Regions from separate parts of the Enterobacter mori genome, predicted to be linked through region 4. Evidence: predicted binding sites of a transcription regulator. Region 4 holds the regulator's gene; each other region holds the start of a gene.
The links. The regulator Fur, encoded in region 4, represses iron uptake genes when iron is present. The targets are predictions, from matches to a motif close to ATAATAATGAGAACNACTATCAA.
Positions count from the first base shown of each region.

Region 1: a site for Fur is predicted at 1,583-1,605, ahead of N2K86_RS15600 (Nramp family divalent metal transporter). Genes of this name have one in related genera too.
Region 2: a site for Fur is predicted at 1,941-1,963, ahead of bfd (bacterioferritin-associated ferredoxin). Genes of this name have one in related genera too.
Region 3: a site for Fur is predicted at 2,357-2,379, ahead of sufA (Fe-S cluster assembly scaffold SufA). Genes of this name have one in related genera too.

Region 1 is NZ_CP104285.1:3,312,229-3,319,726, reverse strand. Features, by position in the region: gene N2K86_RS15610 (sensor domain-containing phosphodiesterase) at 1-61, shown strand, start outside; gene nupC (nucleoside permease NupC) at 107-1,294, opposite strand; gene N2K86_RS15600 (Nramp family divalent metal transporter) at 1,645-2,883, shown strand; gene N2K86_RS15595 (DUF2502 domain-containing protein) at 2,917-3,273, opposite strand; gene mgrA (L-glyceraldehyde 3-phosphate reductase) at 3,407-4,396, opposite strand; gene ipdC (indolepyruvate decarboxylase) at 4,582-6,240, shown strand; gene N2K86_RS15580 (ion channel protein) at 6,241-7,476, opposite strand.
Region 2 is NZ_CP104285.1:4,316,491-4,323,988, reverse strand. Features, by position in the region: gene fusA (elongation factor G) at 1-565, shown strand, start outside; gene tuf (elongation factor Tu) at 635-1,819, shown strand; gene bfd (bacterioferritin-associated ferredoxin) at 1,998-2,192, shown strand; gene bfr (bacterioferritin) at 2,265-2,741, shown strand; gene N2K86_RS20485 (prepilin peptidase) at 2,725-3,198, opposite strand; gene rpsJ (30S ribosomal protein S10) at 3,579-3,890, shown strand; gene rplC (50S ribosomal protein L3) at 3,923-4,552, shown strand; gene rplD (50S ribosomal protein L4) at 4,563-5,168, shown strand; gene rplW (50S ribosomal protein L23) at 5,165-5,467, shown strand; gene rplB (50S ribosomal protein L2) at 5,485-6,306, shown strand; gene rpsS (30S ribosomal protein S19) at 6,323-6,601, shown strand; gene rplV (50S ribosomal protein L22) at 6,616-6,948, shown strand; gene rpsC (30S ribosomal protein S3) at 6,966-7,498, shown strand, end outside.
Region 3 is NZ_CP104285.1:1,952,899-1,960,396, reverse strand. Features, by position in the region: gene sufC (Fe-S cluster assembly ATPase SufC) at 1-440, opposite strand, end outside; gene sufB (Fe-S cluster assembly protein SufB) at 450-1,940, opposite strand; gene sufA (Fe-S cluster assembly scaffold SufA) at 1,949-2,317, opposite strand; gene N2K86_RS09320 (MerR family transcriptional regulator) at 2,631-3,359, opposite strand; gene N2K86_RS09315 (diguanylate phosphodiesterase) at 3,545-4,765, opposite strand; gene ycgZ (regulatory protein YcgZ) at 5,107-5,346, shown strand; gene N2K86_RS09305 (hypothetical protein) at 5,351-5,671, shown strand; gene N2K86_RS09300 (biofilm development regulator YmgB/AriR family protein) at 5,701-5,979, shown strand; gene fdhF (formate dehydrogenase subunit alpha) at 6,168-7,498, shown strand, end outside.
Region 4 is NZ_CP104285.1:1,295,131-1,302,628, forward strand. Features, by position in the region: gene glnS (glutamine--tRNA ligase) at 1-572, shown strand, start outside; gene chiP (chitoporin ChiP) at 1,018-2,415, shown strand; gene chiQ (ChiQ/YbfN family lipoprotein) at 2,463-2,789, shown strand; gene fur (ferric iron uptake transcriptional regulator) at 2,932-3,378, opposite strand; gene fldA (flavodoxin FldA) at 3,670-4,200, opposite strand; gene ybfE (LexA regulated protein) at 4,356-4,643, opposite strand; gene ybfF (esterase) at 4,772-5,545, opposite strand; gene seqA (replication initiation negative regulator SeqA) at 5,729-6,277, shown strand; gene pgm (phosphoglucomutase (alpha-D-glucose-1,6-bisphosphate-dependent)) at 6,302-7,498, shown strand, end outside.

The DNA.
Region 1 (7,498 bases), 2.0 Mb from region 4:
CGATTATCTGCAGGGCTACCTGTTAGGCAAACCCAAACCGCTTGCCGAATTACAGGCATAAAAAAACCGGGAACTTTCAAGCTCCCGGTTTTTTTCACTCTGCGAGTTAAAGTACCAGCGCTGCGATAGAGGCAGACAGTACGCTCACCAGCGTAGAACCGTACACCAGCTTCAGGCCGAAGCGAGAAACCACGTTACCCTGCTCTTCGTTCAGGCCTTTAATCGCACCGGCGATAATACCGATGGAAGAGAAGTTTGCGAAGGAAACCAGGAACACGGACAGAATGCCTTCCGCACGTGGAGAGAGCGTGCTGGCAATTTTCTGCAGATCCATCATTGCGACGAACTCGTTAGAAACCAGTTTGGTTGCCATGATGCTGCCAACCTGCAGTGCTTCATGAGCCGGAACACCCATCACCCATGCAATTGGATAGAAGATGTAGCCCAGGATACCCTGGAATGAGATACCGAGCACCGCTGCGAACAGGGCGTTCAGGGCTGCGATCAACGCGATAAAACCAATCAGCATAGCAGCAACAATAATGGCGACTTTGAAGCCTGCCAGAATGTATTCACCCAGCATTTCAAAGAAGCTCTGCCCTTCATGCAGGTTTGACATCTGGATGTTCTCTTCGCTTGCATCAACACGGTAAGGGTTGATCAGCGACAGCACAATAAAGGTGCTGAACATGTTCAGCACCAGCGCCGCCACCACGTATTTTGGCTCCAGCATGGTCATGTACGCACCCACGATAGACATGGATACGGTAGACATTGCGGTTGCCGCCATGGTGTACATGCGGTTACGGGACATTTTGCCCAGAATATCTTTATACGCGATGAAGTTTTCTGACTGACCGAGGATCAGTGAGCTCACGGCGTTAAACGATTCCAGTTTGCCCATGCCGTTCACTTTAGACAGCAGGAAACCAATCGCACGGATAACCACCGGCAGAACGCGGATGTGTTGCAGAATACCAATCAGTGCAGAGATGAAGACGATAGGGCACAGCACCTTCAGGAAGAAGAAGGCCAGTCCTTGATCGTTCATGCTGCCAAAGACGAAGTTAGTCCCTTCGTTAGCAAACCCGAGCAGTTTTTCGAACATCTCGGAGAAGCCTCTCACGAAGCCGAGGCCAACGTTGGAGTTCAGGAAGAACCACGCAAGTAATACTTCAATGACCAGCAGTTGGACAACATAGCGAATACGAATATTTTTGCGGTCTGTGCTGACCAGCAATGCGAGTGCAGTAACGACAACGAGTGCCAGGACAAAATGAAGGACGCGGTCCATATTTGCTCCAAATATGAGGCAGGTTTAATTTTCGTGCACATTCTATGTAACAAGCGAAAAGAAAACGAGATCAAGAACACACTATAGTTACATCCTGTGACGAGTCTCAAAAATAGTGATCAACAATACATTTTTGTTATGTTAGGTAAATGAGTGAAAAGTTAAGTTTGTGTGCTAGGCTTCACAAAAGTGTGCGCTAGCTTTGTTTCGTTTAGAGCACCCGCATCTCACCTGCCCATCTATTGTCAAAAGCTATCAGAGAAATCATTACAAACCTTACAAATGATCTTGATAATCATTCTCATTTTGATAGCATTAAACATAGCAAAGGCTATATTTCAGAGGCAGAAATGACAAACAGTCGCGTAGAGGGTAGCAGTGGCAGAGCAGCGCGCAAGTTGCGGTTCGCATTAATGGGACCTGCGTTCATTGCTGCCATTGGCTATATCGATCCGGGCAATTTTGCGACCAACATTCAGGCCGGCGCCAGCTTCGGCTACAAATTACTGTGGGTGGTAGTCTGGGCAAACCTGATGGCCATGCTGATCCAGATGCTCTCAGCGAAGCTCGGCATTGCCACGAGCAAAAACCTGGCAGAGCAGATCCGCGACCACTACCCGCGTCCGGCGGTTTGGCTGTACTGGGTCCAGGCTGAAATTATCGCTATGGCAACCGACCTTGCCGAATTCATAGGGGCTGCGATTGGATTTAAACTGATCCTCGGCGTGTCGCTGCTGCAGGGGGCCGTGCTGACCGGGATTGCGACTTTCCTTATTCTGATGCTGCAGCGTCGCGGGCAGAAGCCGCTGGAAAAAGTCATCGGTGGTCTGCTGCTGTTCGTTGCTGCAGCCTATATTGTGGAGCTGATCTTCTCCCAGCCGAATCTGGCGCAGCTGAGTAAAGGGATGGTGATCCCAAGTTTGCCCACCTCTGAAGCGGTATTCCTGGCTGCTGGCGTCCTCGGTGCAACCATTATGCCGCATGTGATTTACCTGCACTCCTCTCTGACACAACATCTGCACGGTGGTACCCGTAAGGAACGCTATTCCGCGACAAAATGGGATGTCGCGTTTGCCATGACGATTGCCGGTTTCGTGAATCTGGCGATGATGGCCACCGCCGCTGCCGCTTTCCACTTTAATGGCCACACGGGGATTGCCGATCTCGATCAGGCTTATCTGACGCTGGAACCGTTACTGAGCCATGCCGCAGCAACGATATTTGGGCTGAGCCTGGTGGCTGCTGGCCTCTCTTCCACGGTGGTAGGCACGCTGGCGGGACAAGTGGTGATGCAGGGATTCGTGCGTTTCCATATTCCGCTGTGGGTGCGTCGCGCCGTCACCATGCTGCCGTCGTTTATTGTGATTTTGATGGGGCTGGATCCAACCCGCATTCTGGTGATGAGCCAGGTCCTGCTGAGTTTTGGTATTGCCCTTGCGCTGGTGCCATTGTTGATTTTTACCAGCGATAAAACACTGATGGGCGATCTCGTAAACTCGACGCTGGTGAAAAGGACCGGGTGGGCGATTGTGGTCGTGGTGGTGGCGCTGAATCTGTGGTTGTTAGTCGGAACCGCGCTGGGTCTTTAAAACAAAAAAGGAGCCTAAAGGCTCCTTTTTACGTTAGTGACGATGGCCGTGACCACCATGACCATGACCTTTACCACCGCGTCCGCCCCAGCCGCCACGACGGTCATCGCGATCGTTCCAGCCTTCACGGTAGCCGCGTTCATAGGCGTTGTTTTTATACCAGCCGCGATGCAGGCCATTATCATGCCTGCGCCAGCGGTCACCACGCCATTCATAATGACGGTTCCAGTAGTCACGGTCGCGCCAGTAGCCACCGTCCCAGTATCTGCCGTAGTCATCACGATCGCCAATTTGTAATTTTACTGATGGCAACAGGGTGATCTCGCCAGCATTGGCGACCAGCGGGGCAGAAGCCAGTAATACCGCTGCTAAAATCAGTGACCTGAACATACTCTTCTCCTTCACGATCGGGGCCTTGTGGGCCTGTTAACGCAATATTACGAGTTGGTAAAGCCTCGTTTCATCGCCTTAACTCCGAATTCATCGGTGAGAGCACTTTTTGCTAAAAGTGGCTTTAGTTTGTTCAGCCCAGTATTTCTTCGATTTGTGTCAATTCATCTTCCGAGAAATGGCGATTGTCCAGCATGCCCACCGCGTCATCAATTTGCGCGGTTTTACTTGCCCCAATCAGTACGGAGGTTACGGTGTCGTGGCGTAAAATCCAGGCCAGTGCCATCTGCGACAGCTTCTGACCACGGCGTTCGGCCAGGGCGTTTAACTTGCGCACTTTTTCCAGCTTTTCTTCGGTGAGCTGATCCGGGTTCAGGAACTTGCTGCCGCTGGCCGCACGAGAGTCCGCTGGAATGCCGTTCAGATAACGGTTGGTTAATTGACCACCTGCGAGAGGAGAGAAGGGAATACACCCAACCCCTGTCTGCTGCAGTACATCCAGCAAACCCGCTTCAGGGGCACGCTCAAACATCGAATATTTAGGCTGGTGGATAAGACAAGGCGTACCGAGGTCGCCAAGGATTTCAATTGCCTGACGCGCCAGTTCCGTAGGGTAGTTGGATAACCCGACGTACAGCGCCTTGCCCTGTCGCACCAGATGGTCGAGCGCTTTCATTGTTTCCTGAAGCGGTGTTTCCGGGTCCGGGCGGTGATGATAGAAGATGTCGACATACTCCAGCCCCATGCGCTTCAGGCTCTGATCCAGACTTGATATCAGGTATTTACGCGAGCCCCAGTCGCCGTAGGGACCGTCCCACATGGTATATCCTGCTTTCGTCGAGATAATTAACTCATCGCGCCAGGGGAGAAAATCTTCCAGCAAAATGCGCCCAAAATTACGTTCGGCTGAACCGGGAGGAGGACCATAGTTATTGGCAAGGTCGAAATGCGTAATCCCCAAATCGAACGCGCGCTGTAAAAGTTGACGGCTGTTTTCGATGAGTGTGGCATCGCCAAAGTTATGCCAAAGCCCAAGCGAGATGGCGGGCAATTTCAGCCCGCTTTGTCCGCAGCGGCGATACTGCATTGTCTGATAACGATTTTTATCCGGCTGATAACGCATGATCGTGACCTCTGACGCTGATAAGAAAAACGTGTGTATACGGTTACACTAACGCGAAGAAAGAGAGAATAGCGCAGCATTTTTTGTAAAGCATTCTTTCCAACTCCTTCTTACTGCCTTTTCTGGACAGTCATCACGCTTATTTAATACTCAAGGTGAGAACAACATTAGAAGGATACCTGTTTATGCGTACCCCATACTGCGTCGCCGATTACCTGCTGGACCGTCTGACAGATTGTGGAACCGATCATCTGTTTGGCGTGCCGGGCGACTATAACCTGCAGTTTCTCGACCATGTAATAGACAGCCCGGATATCTGCTGGGTGGGCTGTGCCAACGAGCTTAACGCGTCCTATGCCGCCGACGGTTATGCCCGATGTAAGGGTTTTGCCGCGCTGTTAACCACATTCGGCGTCGGAGAGTTAAGCGCCATGAACGGGGTGGCGGGTAGCTTTGCCGAACACGTTCCCGTGTTACATATTGTGGGGGCGCCGGGAATAGCAGCGCAGCAAAAAGGAGAGTTATTGCACCATACCTTAGGTGACGGTGAGTTCCGTCATTTTTATCATATGAGTGAACCTATCACCGTCGCTCAGGCGATCCTGACCGAACAAAATGCCTGCTACGAAATTGACCGCGTGTTGACCACCATGCTGCGCGAACGCCGTCCGGGCTATTTGATGTTGCCTGCGGATGTGGCGAAAAAAGCCGCGACTCCACCGGTAAGCGCTCTCACCGTTAAGCCTGTTCACGCGGACAATGCCTGTCTCAAAGCGTTTCGTGATGCCGCCAGGAGTCGCCTGGCCATGAGCAAGCGGACCGCGCTGCTGGCTGATTTTCTGGTGCTCCGCCATGGGCTAAAACCTGCGCTGCAGAAATGGGTGAAAGAGGTGCCGATGGCACACGCCACCATGTTGATGGGGAAAGGGATTTTTGATGAGCGGCAGGCGGGTTTCTACGGCACTTACAGTGGTTCAGCGAGCGCGGAGCCGGTCAAAGAGGCGATTGAAAGAGCTGACACGGTGCTGTGCGTTGGAACGCGGTTTACCGATACCCTGACCGCCGGGTTCACTCACCAGCTTACTCCAGCTCAAACCATTGAAGTGCAGCCTCATGCTTCCCGCGTGGGCGACGTCTGGTTTACGGGCATTCCCATGCTGCAGGCGATTGAGACGCTGGCAGAGTTATGCAAACAACATGTGCACGAAAGCCCTGCACCCTCTACACACAGTGGTTTTGCCTGGCCTGCAGAGGGCGCTTCGCTCACGCAGGAGAACTTCTGGAGCACGCTGCAAACCTTCATTCGCCCCGGCGACATAATTCTTGCCGATCAGGGCACCTCGGCGTTTGGCGCGATCGATCTTCGCTTGCCTGCGGACGTTAATTTTATCGTTCAGCCACTCTGGGGGTCGATTGGCTACACGCTGGCGGCGGCCTTTGGCGCGCAGACGGCATGCCCGGACCGGCGCGTGATTGTCCTGACCGGGGATGGTGCCGCACAGCTGACGATTCAGGAAATGGGCTCCATGCTGCGCGATAAACAGCACCCGATTATCCTGGTGCTCAATAACGAAGGGTACACGGTTGAGAGGGCCATACACGGGCCTGAACAGCGGTACAACGATATCGCCCTGTGGAACTGGACGCAGATCCCGCAGGCACTCAGCCTGGATCCTCAGGCTGAATGCTGGCGGGTCAGTGAAGTCGAGCAACTGGCGGATGTGCTGGAAAAAGTGGCGCACCATGAGCGGCTTTCGCTCATTGAGGTTATGCTGCCCAAAGCGGATATTCCCCCGTTGTTGGGCGCGATAACCAAAGCGCTGGAGGCGCGAAATAGCGCCTGATCACTTATCGTTTCGCCAGGCCATCATCATCGGTTTGCCCGCCAGCAGGAGCCAGGCGGGCAACATCACGATACAGAGCAGAGGGAAGAGGGTAGAGTCAGGCACCACGACGGCGGCCATAAACAGGCTCAGCCAGGCATCCCGCGTCACGACCAGTACCAGCCCGAGAATCGAGCACGAAACGGTTATCGCAGCCGGTACGGCGTCTACATGCTCGTGCAACATCAGACCTAACGCAACCCCGACAAACACTGCCGGGAAGATGCGTCCGCCTCGAAAACCGCACGCGGCGGCCACGACCAGCGCCGCCAGCTTTATCACCGCAAACAGCAGATAATCCGACACGCTGAAGACCTGACTGAATGCCAGCTGCTGCATTTCGTCCAGGCCTTTAAACAGCGTCACTTTTCCGCCGATGGCGCCCAGTATGCCGAGAAGCAGCCCACCGACGCCCAAAATCAGCACCGGATGTTTGAGCTTATGCATCAGCCGATGCAGGCGCGGAAGACACCATACCGCGACCATGCCCAGCGCAATGGCGATGGCGACCACAATTGCGCCGCTGAAGATGTCCGCGACCTGCATCTGGCCATAGTGGGGGAGAGGGAGGGAGAAGTGGGGATGGACAAAAAGGCTGGTGGTCAACGCACCGGCAGCGGCGGCCATCAGCGGCGCAAAGAGTTTATCCCAGAGCGGGACGTCATTATTACCGCTCAGCGTCTGGGAGAAGATCAGCGCGGCGGCGACGGGAGTGCCGAACAGCGCGCCGATGGTGCCGGCAGAGGCCAGGATCGTCCAGTCCAGCGCGTTAACGCGCGGTAAAATGCGCGAACCCAGGAAAACCGCCAGCGCGATATTGACCGCCATGATCGGATGTTCAGGCCCCAGGCTGACGCCGCCCGCCAGACCCACGATCAGCGCAACGATCAGTCCCGGCAGCGCTGCCGGGCTGACGGGCGCGCCGATCAACGGTTCCTGCGCGGGATCGGGCCCGGCATGGTCCGGACTGAAACGAATCACCAAACCCACTGCAATACCGGTGAGCGTCAGCATGACGATAATCCATACAGGAGAATCAGGGCTGAAGCCAATATTGGCAGGCAGGGCGGTCCATAACATCGTTTGCAGTACCGACGCGACTTTCATCACGACGATGAGCACCAGGCTTGAAGCAACGCCAATAACGAGCGCCGGTATTGCTAATAACAGCATGGTTCTGGCTCGCGGGTGGAGCATGATGATTTCCTTGTACAAAACG
Region 2 (7,498 bases), 1.8 Mb from region 4:
CGTTGTGATCGACATGTACCCACTGGAGCCGGGCTCTAACCCTAAAGGTTACGAGTTCATCAACGACATCAAAGGTGGTGTAATTCCTGGTGAATACATCCCTGCCGTTGACAAAGGCATCCAGGAGCAGCTGAAAGCGGGCCCTCTGGCTGGCTATCCAGTTGTTGACATGGGTGTTCGTCTGCACTTCGGTTCTTACCACGACGTTGACTCCTCTGAACTGGCGTTTAAACTGGCTGCGTCTATTGCCTTTAAAGAAGGCTTTAAGAAAGCAAAACCAGTTCTGCTTGAGCCGATCATGAAGGTTGAAGTAGAAACTCCTGAAGAGAACACCGGTGACGTTATCGGTGACTTGAGCCGTCGTCGCGGTATGCTGCGTGGTCAGGAATCTGAAGTAACTGGCGTTAAGATCCACGCTGAAGTTCCGCTGTCTGAAATGTTCGGATATGCAACTCAGCTGCGTTCTCTGACCAAAGGTCGTGCATCATACACCATGGAATTCCTGAAGTATGATGATGCGCCTAACAACGTTGCTCAGGCCGTTATTGAAGCCCGTGGTAAGTAATCCACAGGATTAAAACCTAAGTCCCGTGCTCTCTCCGAAGGGGAGAGCACTATAGTAAGGAATATAGCCGTGTCTAAAGAAAAATTTGAACGTACAAAACCGCACGTTAACGTTGGTACTATCGGCCACGTTGACCATGGTAAAACTACCCTGACTGCTGCAATCACTACCGTACTGGCTAAGACCTACGGCGGTGCTGCTCGTGCATTCGACCAGATCGATAACGCACCAGAAGAAAAAGCTCGTGGTATCACCATCAACACCTCTCACGTTGAATATGACACCCCGACTCGCCACTACGCACACGTAGACTGCCCAGGCCACGCCGACTATGTTAAAAACATGATCACCGGTGCTGCGCAGATGGACGGCGCGATCCTGGTTGTTGCTGCGACTGACGGCCCTATGCCTCAGACTCGTGAGCACATCCTGCTGGGTCGTCAGGTAGGCGTTCCTTTCATCATCGTGTTCCTGAACAAATGCGACATGGTTGATGACGAAGAGCTGCTGGAACTGGTAGAGATGGAAGTTCGTGAACTGCTGTCTCAGTACGATTTCCCAGGCGACGACACTCCAATCGTTCGTGGTTCCGCGCTGAAAGCGCTGGAAGGCGAAGCAGAGTGGGAAGAGAAAATCATCGAACTGGCTGGCTTCCTGGATTCTTACATCCCAGAACCAGAGCGTGCGATTGACAAGCCATTCCTGCTGCCAATCGAAGACGTATTCTCCATCTCCGGTCGTGGTACCGTTGTTACCGGTCGTGTAGAGCGCGGTATCATCAAAGTTGGCGAAGAAGTTGAAATCGTTGGTATCAAAGAGACTGCTAAGTCTACCTGTACTGGCGTTGAAATGTTCCGCAAACTGCTGGACGAAGGCCGTGCTGGTGAGAACGTTGGTGTTCTGCTGCGTGGTATCAAACGTGAAGAAATCGAACGTGGTCAGGTTCTGGCGAAGCCAGGCTCAATCAAGCCACACACCAAGTTCGAATCTGAAGTGTACATCCTGTCCAAAGACGAAGGCGGCCGTCATACTCCGTTCTTCAAAGGCTACCGTCCACAGTTCTACTTCCGTACAACTGACGTGACCGGTACCATCGAACTGCCAGAAGGCGTTGAGATGGTAATGCCAGGCGACAACATCAAGATGGTTGTGACTCTGATCCACCCAATCGCGATGGACGACGGTCTGCGTTTCGCAATCCGTGAAGGCGGCCGTACCGTTGGCGCGGGCGTTGTTGCTAAAGTTCTGGGCTAATTAATTATCCCTGAATAAAAAAGGACGCTTCGGCGTCCTTTTTTGTTTTCTGGCGTTTTGAACCTGTCACAAATTTTCGCATTTTTTGCCTGGTTCCGTTTCGCATCCCGGCGTTTGTGCTATTGTAATCATAACCATTCTCACTTACACTTTGCGCATATTTTGAACGGGAGTTTTTATGTACGTTTGTTTATGTAATGGTGTGAGTGACAAAAAAATACGTCAGGCCGTTCGCCAGTTTCAGCCACAGTCTTTCCAGCAGCTTCGCAAGTTTGTTCCGGTGGGAAATCAATGCGGTAAATGCGTTCGCGCAGCGCGTGAGATTATGCAGGACGAATTGATGCAGATCCCGGAATTCAAAGAGATCGCGTAAGCCCATATCTTTTTTTTGACATCCCTGTAGCCCGATCTACGCTTCAATGAGTGGAAGCGGAGGGACTATATAATGAAAGGTGATGTTAAAATCATAAGTTATCTCAATAAATTATTGGGAAATGAGCTTGTCGCAATCAATCAGTATTTTCTCCATGCAAGAATGTTCAAAAATTGGGGACTGACTCGCCTCAATGATGTTGAATACCATGAATCCATCGATGAGATGAAGCACGCCGATAAATATATTGAGCGTATTTTATTCCTCGAAGGCATTCCAAACTTGCAGGATCTCGGCAAACTGGGCATCGGTGAAGATGTTGAGGAGATGCTGCGTTCCGATCTCAGACTGGAGCTCGAAGGCGCAAAAGATCTTCGAGAAGCCATCGCCTACGCGGACAGCGTCCATGATTATGTTAGTCGTGACATGATGATCCAGATCCTCGCCGATGAAGAAGGCCATATTGACTGGCTGGAGACTGAACTGGATCTCATTACCAAAATTGGCCTACAGAACTACCTTCAGTCGCAGATCAAAGTGGAAAGCTAATCAGGTTTTCCCAGCCAACGCATAAACCCGCTGCCGCCAGAAATGGCCCAAAAGGCAGTGGGTTTTTTAATGTCTGTTTATCAGGCTGCACTAAAGAGAGGATGAGAAGGCACATAAGTGACATCAGCGCGGCGACCAACGCCAGCAGCGGCAATACGTACCAGCCATGCCAGGCGCCCAATGCCGCCAGGTACTTAACATCGCCGTAGCCCATCCCTTCGCGGTGAAAGAAAAACCGATAGCCCCAGTAAATAACGGCAAAGCCAACATATCCTGCCATCGCACCCACCACCGCACTCGGCAGAAAATCAGGATGGATACAGAGCTGAAAGAGCAGGCCCACCCAGAGCAGCGGACAGAGAAATTTATTGGGAAGCAGGCCGCAGCGGATATCTGCATATACAAGAAAGGCAGTCAGCGAAAAATAGAACAGCAGAAAGGGGAGGGTGGTTAACATGGAAAAGGCCTCAACAGGGTTTGAGTGCATCCTCGTTATAATCGTCCTGCCCGACAATCTACAAAAACCACAATTGCGTAGGGGCTCCAGACAAAGATTCGAGAAGGGATACATTGCGTAAAAAGTTGCGAGTTCTTACGCATACCGCGCCTTTAACGCTTAATTTCTAAACGGCACTTGCGTCTTTCTCTGATTTACGTATAATGCGCGGGCTTGTCGTAATTGACGGCTGGTTCGAACTGAACCGGAGTAACTCATTTTGTTACTCAACAATGCTCCCAATTGGGGAGCTACGTAAGAACGGTTACACTCTCCCATCAATCGTAATGGGTTTGAGGAGTAATCATTTTCGTTTATAAAATAATTGGAGCTCTGGTCTCATGCAGAACCAAAGAATCCGTATCCGCCTTAAAGCGTTTGATCATCGTCTGATCGATCAATCAACCGCGGAAATCGTCGAGACTGCTAAGCGCACTGGTGCGCAAGTCCGTGGTCCGATCCCGCTGCCGACCCGCAAAGAGCGCTTCACCGTTCTGATCTCCCCGCACGTCAACAAAGACGCGCGTGATCAGTACGAAATCCGCACTCACAAGCGTCTGGTTGACATCGTTGAGCCAACTGAGAAAACCGTTGATGCTCTGATGCGTCTGGATCTGGCTGCCGGTGTAGACGTGCAGATCAGCCTGGGTTGATCAGGTCATCGAGCGATTGAGAGGTTGATACAATGATTGGTTTAGTCGGTAAAAAAGTGGGTATGACCCGCATCTTCACAGAAGATGGCGTTTCTATCCCAGTAACCGTAATCGAAGTTGAAGCAAACCGCGTTACTCAGATCAAAGATCTGGCTAACGATGGCTACCGCGCTGTTCAGGTGACCACTGGTGCTAAAAAAGCTAACCGTGTAACCAAACCAGAAGCGGGTCACTTCGCTAAAGCTGGCGTTGAAGCTGGCCGTGGTCTGTGGGAATTCCGTCTTGCTGAAGGCGAAGAGTTCACCGTAGGTCAAGACATTAGCGTTGAGCTGTTTGCTGACGTTAAAAAAGTTGACGTAACCGGTACCTCTAAAGGTAAAGGTTTTGCTGGTACCGTTAAGCGCTGGAACTTCCGTACCCAGGACGCTACTCACGGTAACTCCTTGTCTCACCGCGTTCCGGGTTCTATCGGTCAGAACCAGACTCCGGGCAAAGTGTTCAAAGGCAAGAAAATGGCAGGTCAGCTGGGTAACGAACGTGTAACCGTTCAGAGCCTGGACGTAGTACGTGTTGACGCTGAGCGCAACCTGCTGCTGGTTAAAGGTGCAGTTCCGGGTGCAACCGGTAGCGACCTGATCGTTAAACCAGCTGTGAAGGCGTAAGGGGATAGCAATGGAATTAGTATTGAAAGACGCGCAGAGCGCGCTGACTGTTTCCGAAACTACCTTCGGTCGTGATTTCAACGAAGCGCTGGTTCACCAGGTTGTTGTTGCTTATGCAGCTGGTGCTCGTCAGGGTACTCGTGCTCAGAAGACTCGTGCTGAAGTAACTGGTTCAGGCAAAAAGCCATGGCGCCAGAAAGGTACCGGCCGTGCGCGTTCAGGTTCTATCAAGAGCCCGATCTGGCGTTCAGGTGGCGTGACCTTCGCTGCGCGTCCACAGGACCACAGTCAAAAAGTTAACAAAAAGATGTACCGCGGCGCGCTGAAAAGCATCCTGTCCGAACTGGTACGTCAGGATCGTCTGATCGTTGTCGAATCATTCTCTGTAGAAGCGCCTAAAACTAAGCTGCTGGCACAGAAACTGAAAGACATGGCTCTGGAAGATGTGCTGATCATCACCGGTGAGCTGGACGAGAACCTGTTCCTGGCCGCACGTAACCTGCACAAGGTTGACGTACGCGATGCGACTGGTATCGACCCGGTTAGCCTGATCGCCTTCGACAAAGTCGTAATGACTGCTGATGCTGTTAAGCAAGTTGAGGAGATGCTGGCATGATTCGTGAAGAACGTCTGCTGAAGGTGCTTCGCGCACCGCACGTTTCTGAAAAAGCGTCTACTGCGATGGAAAAAACAAACACCATCGTTCTCAAAGTTGCTAAAGACGCGACCAAAGCAGAAATCAAAGCTGCTGTGCAGAAACTGTTTGAAGTCGAAGTCGAAGTCGTTAACACCCTGGTTGTTAAAGGGAAAGTTAAACGTCACGGACAGCGTATCGGTCGTCGTAGCGACTGGAAAAAAGCTTACGTCACCCTGAAAGAAGGCCAGAATCTGGACTTCGTTGGCGGCGCTGAGTAAGTCGGAGGAGTAATACAATGGCAGTTGTTAAATGTAAACCGACATCTCCGGGTCGTCGCCACGTAGTTAAAGTGGTTAACCCTGAGCTGCACAAGGGCAAACCTTTTGCTCCGTTGCTGGAAAAAAACAGCAAATCCGGTGGTCGTAACAACAATGGCCGTATCACCACTCGTCACATCGGTGGTGGCCACAAGCAGGCTTATCGTATTGTTGACTTCAAACGCAACAAAGACGGTATCCCAGCAGTTGTTGAGCGTCTTGAGTACGATCCGAACCGTTCCGCGAACATCGCGCTGGTTCTGTACAAAGATGGCGAACGCCGTTACATCCTGGCCCCTAAAGGCCTGAAAGCTGGCGACCAGATTCAGTCTGGCGTTGATGCTGCAATCAAAGCAGGTAACACCCTGCCGATGCGCAATATCCCGGTTGGTTCTACCGTTCATAACGTAGAAATGAAACCAGGTAAAGGCGGTCAGCTGGCACGTTCCGCGGGTACTTACGTTCAGATCGTTGCGCGCGACGGTGCTTATGTCACCCTGCGTCTGCGTTCTGGTGAAATGCGTAAAGTCGAAGCAGACTGCCGCGCTACTCTGGGCGAAGTTGGCAATGCTGAGCATATGCTGCGCGTTCTGGGTAAAGCAGGTGCTGCACGCTGGCGTGGTGTTCGTCCTACCGTTCGCGGTACTGCGATGAACCCAGTCGACCACCCACATGGTGGTGGTGAAGGTCGTAACTTTGGTAAGCACCCGGTATCTCCGTGGGGCGTTCAGACCAAAGGTAAGAAGACCCGCAGCAACAAGCGTACTGATAAATTTATCGTACGTCGCCGTAGCAAATAATTTTAGAGGATAAGCCATGCCACGTTCTCTCAAGAAAGGTCCTTTTATTGACCTGCACTTGCTGAAGAAGGTAGAGAAAGCGGTGGAAAGCGGAGACAAGAAGCCCCTGCGCACTTGGTCCCGTCGTTCAACGATCTTTCCTAACATGATCGGTTTGACCATCGCTGTCCATAATGGTCGTCAGCACGTTCCAGTCTTTGTAACCGACGAAATGGTTGGTCACAAACTGGGTGAATTCGCACCGACTCGTACTTATCGCGGCCACGCTGCTGATAAAAAAGCGAAGAAGAAATAAGGTAGGAGGAAGAGATGGAAACTTTAGCTCAACATCGCCATGCTCGTTCTTCTGCACAGAAGGTTCGCCTTGTTGCTGACCTGATTCGCGGTAAGAAAGTGTCGCAGGCCCTGGACATCCTGACCTATACCAACAAGAAAGCTGCGGTATTGGTCAAGAAAGTACTGGAATCTGCCATTGCTAACGCTGAACACAACGATGGCGCTGACATCGACGATCTGAAAGTCGCGAAAATTTTCGTAGATGAAGGCCCAAGCATGAAGCGCATTATGCCGCGTGCGAAAGGTCGTGCAGATCGCATCCTGAAGCGCACCAGCCACATTACTGTGGTTGTGTCCGATCGCTGAGACTCTGGAGACTAGCAATGGGTCAGAAAGTACATCCTAATGGTATTCGCCTGGGTATTGTAAAACCATGGAACTCTACCTGGTTTGCGAACACCAAAGAATTCGCTGACAACCTGGACAGCGATTTTAAAGTACGTCAGTACCTGACTAAGGAACTGGCTAAAGCGTCTGTATCTCGTATCGTTATCGAGCGTCCAGCTAAGAGCATCCGTGTGACTATTCACACTGCTCGTCCTGGCATCGTTATCGGTAAGAAAGGCGAAGACGTAGAAAAACTGCGCAAGGTCGTAGCGGATATCGCTGGCGTTCCTGCACAGATCAATATCGCTGAAGTTCGTAAGCCTGAACTGGACGCTAAATTGGTTGCTGATAGCATCACTTCACAGCTGGAACGTCGCGTTATGTTCCGTCGTGCTATGAAGCGTGCTGTACAGAACGCAATGCGTCTGGGCGCTAAAGGTATCAAAGTTGAAGTTAGCGGCCGTCTGGGCGGCGCGGAAATCGCACGTACCGAATGGTACCGCGAAGGTCGCGTACCGCTGCACACTCT
Region 3 (7,498 bases), 660 kb from region 4:
GAGAAGCCGACGTTGACCGAACGGGTCAGCAGGTCTTCCGGCATTTTCAGCAGCTTGATCTTCTCTTCCATCAGATCCTGGAAGTCGAAGCGGTCCAGCGCGTCGAGACCGCGATATTTGCGCACCGCGTTCAGCGCCGTCTGCAGGAAGAACTGATTGCTGACGCCCGGAATTTCTACCGGGTACTGGAAGGCCATAAAAATGCCCTCCCCAGCCCGCTCTTCCGGCGACATCTCCAGCAAATCTTTGCCGTTAAATTCAACAGAGCCGTGGGTGACTTCGTAATCTTCGCGTCCTGCCAGCGTCGCGGAAAGCGTACTTTTTCCTGAGCCATTCGGCCCCATGATGGCGTGAACTTCACCCGGCTTGACGTCAAAATTGAGGCCACGCAGGATCTCTTTCTCTTCCACGCTAACCTGTAAATCTTTAATGCTTAACATGTGCTTTCCTTAACCGACGCTGTGTTCAAGACTAATGGCGAGGAGTTTTTGTGCTTCAACGGCGAATTCCAGCGGCAGTTCAGAGAACACGTCCTTACAGAAGCCGTTCACAATCATTGAAATGGCATCTTCTTCACTGATCCCGCGCTGCAGACAGTAGAAGAGCTGATCTTCCCCGATGCGCGACGTGGTCGCTTCGTGCTCAAGCTGGGCCGTGTTATTACGGCACTCGACGTACGGGAAGGTATGCGCGCCGCAGTCAGCGCCAATCAGCATCGAGTCACACTGGGTAAAGTTACGCGCATTGGTGGCCGTCGGCATGATTTTCACCAGCCCGCGATAGCTGTTCTGGCTATGCCCGGCGGAGATCCCTTTCGAGATAATGGTTGATTTGGTGTTTTTACCAATGTGGATCATCTTGGTGCCGGTATCGGCCTGCTGATGCCCGCTGGTCAGCGCCACCGAGTAAAACTCACCAATGGAGTTATCCCCGCGCAGGATGCAGCTCGGGTATTTCCAGGTAATCGCCGAGCCGGTTTCCGACTGGGTCCAGGACATCTTGCTGTTTTCGCCTTCGCACAGCGCGCGCTTGGTAACGAAGTTCAAAATGCCGCCGGTATTGCCGTCGCCCGGGAACCAGTTTTGCACCGTGGAGTATTTCACCTCGGCGTCTTTGTGAATGATGACTTCCACCACCGCCGCGTGCAGTTGATAGCTGTCACGTACAGGGGCGGAACAGCCTTCGATATAGCTGACGTAGCTGCCTTCATCGGCCACCAGAATGGTACGTTCGAACTGGCCGGTTTTTTCCGCGTTGATACGGAAATAAGTCGACAGCTCCATCGGGCAACGTACGCCTTTTGGTACATAGATAAAGGTGCCGTCGGAGGCCACCGCAGCGTTGAGCGCCGCGAAGAAGTTATCGTTACTCGGCACCACGGTACCGATGTACTTTTTCACCAGTTCAGGGTGCTCATGAATAGCTTCACCAAAGGAACAGAAGATGATCCCCTGCCCGGCCAGCTTCTCACGGTATGTCGTTGCCACCGAGACGGAGTCAAAAATGGCGTCCACCGCCACCTCTTTCCCTTCGCGCACGGGCACGCCAAGCTGGTTAAAGGCTTCTTCAACTTCTTTGCTCAGGAAGCTGTTTTCTGCGCCGGTTTGCTGTACCGCACCCGGCTGCGAGGCGCAGGTGTCGTCACAACTGCCGCAGGAGGGCGCGGAGTAGTAGCTGTAATCCTGATAGTTCAATTTGTCGTAGTGCGCTTTCAGCCAGTGCGGCTCTTCCATTTCCAGCCAGGCGCGGAAGGCGCTCAGACGAAATTCGAGCATCCACTCGGGTTCGTTACGTTTGGCCGAGATCGCCCGCACAACATCTTCGTTGATGCCTTTCGCCAGCTCATCGGTCTGCAGCTGCGTGAAGAACCCTTCTTTATAATTCAGGTGTCCGCCGCTCCAGGTGTTCACATCACTCGTTGCTTCAGTATTACGAGACATAGTACCGCCTATACCCCAAAGCTTTCGCCGCAGCCGCATTCGTTCTGGGCTTTCGGGTTATGAAATTTGAATAACTGGTTTAAGCCTTCGCGGACGTAGTCCACTTCGGTGCCGTCGATAAAGGGCATCGCCTGCAGCGCAACGAACAGTTTCGCGCCGTCGGTTTCGAAGACCAGGTCATCTTTGTCGGGTTCGGTGACGGTATCAAGCACGTAACCGAAACCTGCGCATCCTGTCTGTTTGACGCCTAAACGCACGCCGAGGATCTCAGGCTTTTTCGCCACCAGCTCGTGAATATGTGCCGCCGCCGCTGGCGTGAGCGTTAAACCGCGCCAGGCAAAATCGGCCGGATTAAAGGTTTCTGAATGCAGTTCCATAGGTCCACCTCATCTGAATAGCCATCAGGGCATAACACCATGTTAGTGATAACGATTATCACTTCAACCCCTTGTCAGTAGGGGCATCCGGCTAAACCGCCCTTTTTGGTGACTTTTATTAAGCATAGACCCTGTGGAAGGATGCAGGCAGGATGGATTTAATTGTTCAATGCATTGATTAATAGTGCATTTCGTCGCGGCAGTTGTGGCGAAGAGGAGAAAAATAAAATATGCATCGGAAATGCCTATTTTTGAGATAGTTTTTGCACAGGAAGTAACAAAAAACAAAAAAGGCCCTCAAGGCCTCTTACAATCAGTGGTGAAATGAAACAGCAAAACCCTGCTCACGCCAGTGATCGAGCTGTTCCTGCTGGCGAGGCGTGGGGGATTTCCCCGTCCAGACAAAGATTTTTTGCCCGGGAAACAGTTCAGGACGTGGCGAATCAATGGGTTCAGCCAGCACGTCAATATGCCAGCCCTTCTGTGCCAAACGCGCGGCTTCAAGCCAAAGATGCGTTCGGTCATCGCATTCCCAGCCGATCAGAAGCGCGTCTTTACCGGCTTTCTTGCGGGATTCCGCGAGGCTTGCAACCGCGAATTCGATCAGTACGCCGTCAAACAGACTCGCCATGTGACGCACGGTATTTTGGTCCTGGTTCATTCGCTGTCGGACCGGAGAAATAATGTTATCAATCAGCGCATCCATCGCATGATCGCGGCGGAACTCGCCGATTTTGGCGCGCAGTTTACCCGGACTGGCGTAACGCAGAACCGTCATCATCTCTTCCTGGAAAGAGACCCAGTTACCCTGCGTCAGCTCTTCTTTATTTTCCAGTAACGCTTTGACTTTCCCGACCGAGACGCCGGTTTTCATCAGGCGCTTGATCTCTTCGATACGCAGGATATCCTCATCGTCAAACTGACGATGGCCCCCTTCGCTGCGTTGCGGCTTCAACAAACCATAACGGCGTTGCCAGGCACGCAGCGTAACGGGGTTGATACCGCATCGTTCGGCGACTTCGCCGATACTGTAATAGGCCATTAACTCCCTCACGCTCAAAACTTCCATACCTAACCGCACCAACCTTATCAGATTGTACAACGCATTTGTATAACCAACTCCCCATTATGAACAAGTGAAAGGTGTCAAATCCTTTCACTCGTTAATCTATTGTTGTCCAAATTTATCTATTCGTACAGTTAACTCTCGAGGGTCATGTACAGGTTTTAGAAATCGTTCTTTTTCTCAGGCCAGGCAACAGCCGGGATCCCGCCCATACGCGGGCTGGCGAACAGATGTCCCTGAAACTGCGAAATCCCGGCGGATTCCAGCCACATCCACTCCTCGGCCAGCTCTACCCCCACCGCGCAGAACTGTATTTCCAGGGACGTGCAGCATTTGATGATGGCTTGTACAATCGCCTGGCGCGGGCCGCTTTTGTGCACGTTGGCGATCAAATCCCGATTAATCTTGATTCTGTCCGGCTGGAACTGCGCCAGCAACTGCAGTCCGGCAAACCCTGCGCCAAAGTGATCGATCGTCACGCTGATACCCGCGCTCTTTAACTGCCTGACTGAATGTGTAAATTCGTCAAAGCGGGAGATCGCTTCACTCTCCGTGAATTCGACAACGATCTGTTCCGGCACAAAACCACTCGCTTCAATGGCCGTAAGCAGGAAATCAACAGCGTTTGGCACGTTAACCAGCGTCATCGGCAGCAGATTGAGGGACAGCGTTTGGGTGTGTAGCCCCAGCGCGCTGGCCATCGACAGCGCAACCTGCTTGCTCTTCAGATCGGCGTCATAAAGCGCGTCTCGCGGCAGAGTCTGAAAATAGGCCGCAGGTGAATCCCCTTCAGGCGTACGAATCAGCGCTTCCCAGGAGACAATCTGCTGCATAAAAGGATCGACGATAGGTTGAAATGCAAAGCTGCAATCTGCACCTTTTGCCACAACCTCTGCCTGCGCGGATAAAGGGGTCTCTTCGGGAATAAATTCCCAGCTGTTCGCCGGAGGCAGTTCAAAGTAGTTGGCTTTTTCTGTGGCCTCAACAAAGGTGCGGAAAAACTGCAAGGCACGGTCGTTATACGTCAACCGGTACTTCGTCGTCCCTTTATCAAGCACCTGCTGGAGCACTTCGTCTGTATCAAATTGACGCAAATCGAAAAGCTCCATGCCCACATTGCCAAAGCGTCGTGAGGGACCGTGATCGCACATGAGTTCCACCACATTATGATGTCGTGGGTCACGGCAAATTTGCTGATAGATGGCCGTCACATTATCAACAGGCCCTTCAAGTAGCTGGAAAAAATGTGTGCCGTTAAACAGCAAGATCCCCGTGACATCGGAGTGCCGATTTTTACGATTTGCAGCAGCTACCATTTCTTCCAGCGCTTTCACCGGAACGTCCTCGCAGATATGACTGCGGTAAATGATGGTTGTTAGCATGCTATTCCTGGGGGTTTAGAGGTTCGGCCACGAAAAGATCGTGGGTAGAGTGTTGTTATAGCACATTCATTACTTAACAAATAATTTACACGTCAATGATTTAGCGTATTTACAAAGCCTGGTTTTGGTGTTGTACAACTCTCTGAGCACAATCGAGATTGTACAATATATTCTGCAACGATAACGTTAAATGACACACTTTCAACCAACTGATATTTATAAAAATTATAAAATATATCAAGAAAAATTTAAAAATCTGTACATTTTGAATGTACAGATTTGAAAAAAGTGTATACCTTAATTGTAACGTTACTGATTACGGATATTTACAGGAGCGAAACATGAACCAGAACGGTTACGTCGCAGATTCAGCAGCAGCAATCGCGCAGTACTTCGAGAAAGCCGCGCTACCTACTCAGCAGGAGACGCTGGGTCAGGTGGTTGTTGAAATTCTTAGCGACGGGCGACATCTCAATCGCAAATCGCTCTGCACCAAACTTTTAAGTCGCCTCGAACGGGCCCAAGGCCCGGAAGAGGAACAGCATTATCACATGCTGCTTGGACTGCTTTTCGAACGGTAACGTGATGAACAGTAGTGACGCAGATCGCCTGATCGACCAGCTAATCGGTGAAGCCGTTCTTTCTCTTCTGAGAGAGCGTGGCCCAGTCACAACCGAAGGTCTCATCCAGCGTCTGCGCAATATGAAAGCACATGAAAAGGATCCCCAGCGGCGGGAGACACTTGCGAGGGTGATTGCCGAAATCGGTTCAAATGACCTCGCCTTAAAACGTCGCAGAACCGCACACGGACGACCAAAAAGAGAGGGATCTCTCAGAGAGAGTCGAGACAATGTAGTGCCGTTATTTGGTGATGGAAAACCGTCCGATCCAAAGAAGATACATTGACTACAACCATACAGCTACGGTGAGAACAAATGAGACAAAATATTCAGCTTCAACCCGAGTTTCACTCTGCTTTTTTAGACAGTGCGTTATCGGAGTACTTCCGTCATGCAGGCGAACGTTTTGCTGAAGAGTCCGCTGTTTTTTCTACTGCAGTACGCTGTGTCCTTGCCTCTGAAGGGCATCTGACCAATAAGGCCATTATCCTCTGGCTGATCCAGACGCTGGAAGCCACTGACGATGTCGTTCAGGCGGATGTGATCCGCAAGACGCTGGAAATCGTCGTCGGCTATACCATGGACGATCTTTAACCCCCTCCCCACAAAAAAGCGAACGTGTCATCGTCAATTCTGACGAACAGCCTGACGATGACACGCCCTTCGTCCATAACATCCTGTAAATCAAGCACAAAAAATGTGGCATGGATCCTGCTTAGGCCCACTAAGGGACTGGGCTTTCCAGTTAAACATTGCTTCATTTCTTAACAGGTCTGTTATTGATGAAAAAAATCGCCAGCGTCTGCCCATACTGCGGTGCAGGCTGCAAACTTAACCTCGTCGTTGAAAATAACCGTATTATCCGAGCCGAAGCAGCAGACGGCGTCACCAATCAGGGCACGCTTTGCCTGAAAGGATTCTACGGCTGGGATTTCCTTAACGACACCCGCCTGCTCACCCCCCGTCTGACGCAGCCCATGATCCGCTACAACAAAGGAGAGGCGTTTACCCCCGTCACCTGGGAAGAGGCCATTCGCTATACCGCCCACAGGCTCAAGAGCATCAAAGAACAGTTCGGCCCACGGTCAATCATGACCACCGGCTCCTCGCGAGGAACGGGTAATGAGACCAACTATGTCATGCAGAAATTCGCCCGTGCCGTGCTAAATACCAACAACGTCGATTGCTGTGCGCGCGTCTGCCATGGCCCTTCTGTTGCTGGTTTGCAGGAGACGCTCGGTAACGGCGCCATGAGTAACGCAATCAACGATATTGAAAACTCAAAATGCCTGCTGGTGTTCGGCTATAACTGCGCAGACTCTCACCCTATCGTCGCCCGACGCGTGCTGAAAGCGCGTGAGAATGGCGCAAAGATCATCGTCTGCGATCCGCGTCGCATCGAAACGGCTCGCATTGCCGATCAGCATCTTCAGCTGAAAAACGGCAGTAACATGGCGCTGGTGAATGCCTTTGGGTATGTGCTGCTGGAAGAGGAGCTGTACGATAAAAACTACGTCGCACGTTTTACGGAAGGGCTTGAGGCGTACCGTCAGATCGTCAAAGATTACGCGCCAGAGCGCGTGGAACATCTGACGGGCATCCCCGCGCGCGATGTGCGTCAGGCAATGCGCACGTTCGCGGCGGCACCGTCAGCGACGGTAATGTGGGGGATGGGTGTTACCCAGTTTGGTCAGGCGGTCGACGTGGTGAAAGGCCTTTCCAGCCTGGCGCTGCTGACGGGTAACCTGGGCCGCCCGGCCGTCGGCGTTGGCCCGGTGCGTGGGCAAAACAACGTTCAGGGCGCATGTGATATGGGCGTTCTACCCAATATGTTCCCCGGCTATCAGAAGGTAACGGACCCGGCGGTCAGACAGAAATTTGCCGACGCATGGAAGATAGACGTCAAAAGAATGGACGATCGCGTCGGGACGCGCATCACCGAAGTGCCGCATCTTGCGCTGGAAGGTAAAGTCAAAGCGTATTACATCATGGGGGAAGATCCGCTTCAGACAGAAGCCGATCTCGGTCTGGTCCGTCGCGGTTTCGACGCGCTCGATTTTGTGGTGGTTCAGGACATCTTTATGACCAAAACGGCGGAAGTGGCGGACGTGCT
Region 4 (7,498 bases):
CTATGCCTAACCATCCGAGCAAGCCGGAGATGGGCACCCGCGACGTGCCGTTCAGCGGCGAGATCTGGATCGATCGTGCTGACTTCCGCGAAGAAGCGAACAAGCAGTACAAGCGTCTGGTGCTGGGTAAAGAAGTCCGTCTGCGTAATGCGTACGTGATTAAAGCTGAGCGCGTTGAGAAAGATGCAGAAGGTAACATCACCACCATCTTCTGTTCTTACGATGCAGAAACGCTGAGTAAAGATCCTGCTGATGGTCGTAAGGTGAAGGGCGTTATTCACTGGGTGAGCGCGACGCATGCGCTGCCTGTCGAAATCCGCCTGTACGACCGTCTCTTCAGCGTGCCTAACCCAGGCGCGGCTGAAGATTTCCTGGCGACCATTAACCCGGAATCACTCGTTATCAGGCAGGGTTACGCTGAGCCGTCCCTGAAAGCGGCTGAAGCGGGTAAAGCGTTCCAGTTCGAGCGTGAAGGTTACTTCTGCCTGGACAGCCGTTATAGCACCGCAGAAAAACCGGTATTTAACCGTACCGTCGGCCTGCGTGACACCTGGGCTAAGATCGGCGAATAATATTGCTGCTCTGGTCAAGGAGAGACAAACGCCGCTTATTGCGGCGTTTTTTTTATTTATGATCATGGTATTAAGCCAGGGCTTAAAGATAAGCCGCTAAAATATTAGGTCAATGTGGTGCTACTTATTTTTCTAAAAAAAGTTTGTACTTCTCCGAAATACAAAAAGGATGAAAAATAAACAGTAAGTGCCTGCGCTACCCGCTGAAATTTCTGATATTTCCCCGCCAATCCTCGCTCTCCTCTAAATGTTACAAAGCACTACGAATTATGTGCACTTCGTCATAATCCTGACTTTTGCCCACGGAAAAGCATTGATAATTCGCGTCGCGAAAAATAACCTAAAGGCGGTAGTTAATTCGAGGGTATTTCTAACTACCCCTGACCTTTTGGTCTTTTATATTTTCGCCGTTGAGGCGTTTTAATTCGTCAAAGAGGAATAATCTATGCGTACGTTCAGTGGCAAACGTAGTGCGCTGGCGCTGGCTATCGCCGGTGTGACAGCAATATCGGGCCTGGTGGTAGCACCAGAGGCAAAGGCCGCGGGTTTCATCGAAGATTCTACCCTCACGGGCGGTATTTATTACTGGCAGCGTGAGCGTGACCGTAAAGACGTCACTGAAGACAAATACAAAACCAACCTTTCTCACTCCACCTGGAACGCTAACCTGGACTTCCAGTCAGGCTATGCCGCGGATATGTTCGGTCTGGATATTGCTGCCTTCACCGCCATTGAAATGGCTGAAAACGGCGACAGCGGACACCCGAACGAAATCGCCTTCTCCTCCAGTAACAAAGCGTATAAAGAAGACTGGTCTGGCGATAAAAGCGGTGTCAGCCTGTACAAGGCAGCAGCGAAATTCAAATACGGCCCGGTGTGGGCACGTGGGGGCTATATTCAGCCAACCGGTCAAACACTGTTAGCGCCGCACTGGAGCTTTATGCCGGGTACCTACCAGGGCGCGGAGGCCGGGGCTAACTTTGACTACGGCGATGCGGGTGCGCTGAGCTTCTCCTATATGTGGACCAACGAGTACAAAGCACCGTGGCACATTGAGATGGACAAGTTCTACCAGAACGATAAGAAAACCAAAGTCGATTACCTCCACTCGCTGGGCGCGAAATACGACTTCAAAAACGATCTGGTCCTGGAAGCTGCATTTGGTCAGGCGGAAGGTTATATCGATCAGTATTTTGCTAAAGCCAGCTACAAATTTGATATTGCAGGCAGCCCGCTGAGCACCAGCTACCAGTTCTACGGCACGCGCGATAAAGCCAGCAATGGCACCGTTAACGATATCTATGACGGCACTGCATGGCTGCAGGCGCTGACCTTCGGCTACAAAGTGGGCCAGGTTGATTTACGTCTGGAAGGGACATGGGTGAAGGCTGAAGGGCAGCAGGGCTATTTCCTGCAGCGTATGACGCCAACCTATGCGTCCTCAAATGGTCGTCTCGATATCTGGTGGGATAACCGCTCTGACTTCAACGCCGACGGCGAAAAAGCCGTGTTCTTCGGTGCAATGTATGACCTGAAAAACTGGAACCTGCCGGGTTGGGCTGTGGGGGCATCTTACGCTTACGCCTGGGACGCAAAACCTGCAGATATGGCGACACCGGACGCGTACTACGATCCAAACTATCGTCTGAAAGAGTCTTCTTACAGCCTGGATGCGATCTACACCCTGCAGGATGGACGTGCAAAAGGGACGATGTTCAAACTGCACTTCACGCAGTATGACAACCACTCCGATATCCCGAGCTACGCGGGCGGTTACGGCAACATCTTCCAGGATGAACGTGACGTGAAATTCATGGTCATCGCGCCATTCACTATCTTCTGATGAACACACCGGTGGGCAATGTCCCGCCGGTATGGAGACTGCACATGATGAAAAAAATCGTAATCGTCGCGTTGCTGGCATCAGGGCTGGTGGCGTGTGCTCAGACTGAGGCACCAAAAGAAGATTCCCGCCTGAAGGAGGCCTATAGCGCCTGTATCAATACAGCGGAAGGGTCGCCGGAGAAAATCGAAGCCTGCCAGAGCGTGCTGAACGTGCTGAAGAAAGAGAAAGCGCATGAGCAGTTTGCGACGCAGGAAAACGTCCGCGTGATGGATTACCAGGCCTGCATTCAGGCGCGTAAAACCGGTAACGATCAGGAAGTGGCGAAGCGTTGCGATAAGATTTGGAGCGAGATTCGCAGTAACAATAAATAAGTTGCTTTACGCCCGGTGGCGCTGCGCTTACCGGACCTACAAAGGTGTCATAGCCCGTAGGCCCGGTAAGCGCAGCGCCACCGGGCTTTTTTGCGCAAAAAAAAAGCCAACCTTACGGCTGGCTCAGAGTATAAACACGATATTATTTCGCGTCGTGCGCGTGGTCGTCTTCGCGGCAATCGCCTTCAGCACAATGACCGTACAGGTACAGGCTGTGGTTGGTCAGGCGAATCCCATGACGAGCGGCGATTTCACGCTGGCGTGATTCGATGGAATCATCGCTGAATTCAATAACCTTGCCACAATCGAGGCAGATCAGGTGATCGTGATGATGCTGCTGGGTCAGCTCGAAAACGGATTTACCGCCCTCGAAGTTATGACGGGTAACAATGCCCGCGTCATCGAACTGGTTCAGCACACGATACACGGTTGCCAGCCCAATCTCTTCACCCATGTCGATAAGACGTTTGTAGAGGTCTTCCGCACTGACATGGTGATTGTCTGGCCCCTGAAGCACTTCAAGGATTTTTAACCGAGGAAGCGTTACTTTCAGGCCAGCCTTCTTTAATGCGGTATTGTTGTCAGTCATGCGGAATCTGTCCTGTTGCTAAACGATTCACTTCTAAAGAAGAAGTGACAGAAAATGCACTTGGGATATTGCGTCTCATTATAGAACTGCCATGGCTAAATGAAAACTGCAAGTCTCAAGCAAAGTATGCTTATAAAAACGTGGTATCACCAACAAACTTGTTCGATGGCATCCACTTTTTACCAGGGGGATATTGTACAGGTCTGAACGAAAAAGTTAAAAGTTTGTAGCAATTAATTTAATCGGTTTTACCTGGTAAACGGGCGCAACCGGAGTTGCGCCACCGTGAAATCAGGCGTTAAGAATGTCGTCGAGGTTCAGTTCTTCGCGAACCTGCTTAACCCATTTCTCAACGCGTTCAGCGGTCAGTTCCGGCTGACGGTCTTCGTCGATGGCCAGGCCGACAAAGTGGTCGTCATCTGCCAGGCCTTTAGAGGCTTCAAAGTGGTAACCCGCCGTTGGCCAGTGGCCCACGATAGCAGCACCGCGCGGTTCAATAATGTCGCGGATGGTGCCCAATGCGTCACAGAAGTATTCTGCGTAGTCTTCCTGGTCGCCACAACCGAACAGCGCGACCAGCTTACCGTTGAAGTCAACTTCTTCCAGGGTTGGGAAGAAATCGTCCCAGTCACACTGCGCTTCACCGTAGTACCAGGTCGGGATACCCAGCAGCAGGATGTCATAGCCTTCGAGATCTTCTTTGCTGCTCTTGGCGATGTCGTGCACATCGGCAACGTCTTTACCGAGCTGTTTTTGAATGTTTTTTGCGATATTTTCGGTATTGCCGGTATCACTGCCGAAGAAAATGCCGATGATTGCCATGAGTAAAATAACCTCTTGAAACTTAATGGTATGGTGGCGCAATTTGTCCACGGATAAGGGCAATAATAGCAGAACAGGCAACCCCGCGGAAACTGCTATCGCGCAGGACTGCACTCTGTGCTACATGAAAAGGGTCATAAAGGGGATTTTCAGACTTATGCCTTGCTGCGCAATGTCTCAAGTTGAGTAATTAACATCTCTTCAATCAGTTCGCTGCGGCTGATGTTACGCGCCTCGGCCAGCTCATTCAGTGCATCGACAGCATCGGCGTTCAGCTTCAGTTCGACACGCTTAAGCCCACGATTTTTATCGCGTTTAAGCTGGTTGCGTTTATTAATACGCAGCTGTTCATCGCGCGAGAGCGGATTCGTTTTCGGTCGTCCCGGTCGACGCTCATTCGCGAACAGATCTAGTGTCGTACGGTCCGTTTGTTCTTTGGCCATGATTCTGAGACTTCGGGGGAAATACGCCGCCCTGCTAATGCCCGGGCGATAAGCGCGCCATCATACATCACCGAAAACGGCACGCCAACGACTGGAAGCCCACAACCTTCCAGTCGCTCTCTTTTTAATCAATTTGCAGTATCAGAGAGATAGCGACGAATGGCGCGCAGTACAGCGTCCGGTTTTTCGGCGTGAACCCAGTGCCCGGCACCGGCGATCACATGGGCTCGGGCCTGCGGGAATTGGGCCAGGAGCGTGTCGCGGTAGGCATCGGTAACATAAGGAGAATTTCCGCCGCGAATAAAGAGGGTAGGGTGTGGCCACGCGGGGACGGTTTCCCAGCCCACGATGTTATTGTACTGCTCCCAGAGCACCGGCACGTTAAAACGCCATTGCCCGTCGACGAATGACTTCAGCAGGAATTGCACGACGCCTTCTTCATCCAGATGCTCACGCATCACGGCGGCAGCCTGTTGGCGCGTCGCGACACCCGCGTCTGTGACCGCATTAATAGCGGCGAAAATCTCATCGTGACGACGGACGTTGTAATCCACAGGCGCGACGTCAATGACAATCAGCCCGTTGATACGCTCTGGCGCAAGCGCCGTCAGGGCCATCACCGCTTTGCCACCCATGGAATGCCCGATCAGCGTTACCTTTTGCAGGCTATGTGCATCCAGCGTATCCAGCAGATCCTGCGCCATCGCCGCGTAGGTCATCTCGTCGGAACGCCCGGAAAGACCGTGATTGCGCATATCAACCTGAAAAATATCGTGGTCGGAAACCAGATCGCGCGCCAGCACGCCCAGGTTATCCAGGCTACCAAACAGCCCGTGAACCAGTACGATGGGAGAATTATTGTTCGGCGATTGTGCAGATTGCGCTCGGGTATTCAATTTCATGGCAAAGTTCTTTTTTTACGTATGTCAGGTTAGGGTATCATGTTGACCATTCTGCCGCCCGGCTGCAAGGATCCAGTTTAATCTGACTTTTGCCGCCTGCCGGGTTTGACGCTATCCGCTGTTGGGATTTGACCTTATAATCCCAACGACTTGTATTCAGATAAGATATCGCACTGGATTAAGATGAAAACAATCGAAGTTGATGACGAACTCTATCAGTTTATTGCCAGCCAGACGCGGCATATCGGGGAGAGCGCGTCCGACATTTTACGGCGTATGCTTAAAATTTCCGCCGCCTCACAGCCTGCTACCCCTGTCACAAAAGATGTCGTGTCTCAGCCGAGCGTTGTTGCACAAGCAAAACCTGCCGTGATACCGGCAAAGGATAAAGTGCGCGCAGTACGTGAACTATTGCTGTCTGATGAATATGCAGAGCAGAAAAAGGCGGTTAACCGCTTTATGCTGGTGCTGTCTACACTTCATTCACTGGATAACAACGCGTTTGCTGAAGCGACCGAGTCGCTGCACGGTCGCACCCGTGTCTATTTCGCGGGCGACGAACAGACGCTGCTGCAAAATGGCAATCAAACCAAACCTAAACATGTCCCTGGCACACCGTACTGGGTCATCACCAATACCAATACGGGCCGCAAGTGCAGCATGGTTGAACATATCATGCAGTCCATGCAGTTCCCGGCGGAATTGATTGAAAAGGTTTGCGGTACAATTTAACCCTTGCATCAAAAGGACCAGGCAATGGCAAATCACAGCCGTGCAGGCCAACCTGCACAACAAAGCGATTTGATTAACGTCGCTCAACTGACTGCGCAGTATTACGTACTGAAGCCGGTCGTGGGCAACGCAGAACACGCAGTGAAGTTTGGTACATCTGGTCACCGCGGCAGTGCGGCGCGCCATAGCTTTAACGAACCGCACATTCTGGCCATTGCCCAGGCCATCGCGGAAGAGCGCACCAAAAATGGCGTCACCGGTCCATGCTACGTAGGGAAAGATACTCACGCCCTGTCTGAACCGGCGTTTATTTCCGTACTGGAAGTGCTGGCAGCGAATGGTGTGGATGTGATTGTTCAGGAGAACAACGGTTTCACGCCAACGCCTGCGGTCTCTAACGCAATCCTTGTGCACAACAAAAAAGGTGGCGCACAGGCTGACGGTATCGTCATTACGCCATCTCATAACCCGCCAGACGACGGTGGCATTAAATACAATCCGCCTAACGGTGGCCCGGCAGACACCAACGTCACCAAAGTGGTGGAAGACCGTGCGAACGCCCTGTTAGCCGACGATCTGAAAGGCGTTAAACGTATTTCTCTGGATGCCGCCATGGCGTCCGGTCATGTGAAAGAGCAGGATCTGGTTCAGCCGTTCGTGGAAGGGCTGGCGGATATCGTCGATATGGCGGCCATCCAGAAAGCCGGTCTGAAGCTGGGTGTAGATCCGCTGGGCGGCTCCGGTATTGAATACTGGAAACGCATTGCAGAGCATTACAAGCTGGATCTGACCATCGTAAACGATCATGTCGATCAGACCTTCCGCTTTATGCACCTCGATAAAGACGGCGCGATCCGCATGGACTGCTCCTCCGAGTGCGCGATGGCCGGCCTGCTGGCGCTGCGCGATAAATTCGATCTGGCGTTTGCTAACGACCCGGATTATGACCGTCACGGTATCGTCACCCCTGCCGGGCTGATGAACCCGAACCACTACCTGGCTGTCGCCATTAACTACCTGTTCCAGCACCGTCCGCAGTGGGGCAAAGAGGTAGCTGTCGGTAAAACGCTGGTCTCCTCTGCGATGATCGACCGCGTGGTCGATGCGCTGGGCCGCAAGCTGGTGGAAGTGCCGGTGGGCTTCAAATGGTTCGTTGACGGTCTGCACGACGGCAGCTTCGGCTTCGGCGGTGAAGAGAGCGCGGGCGCGTCCTTCCTGCGC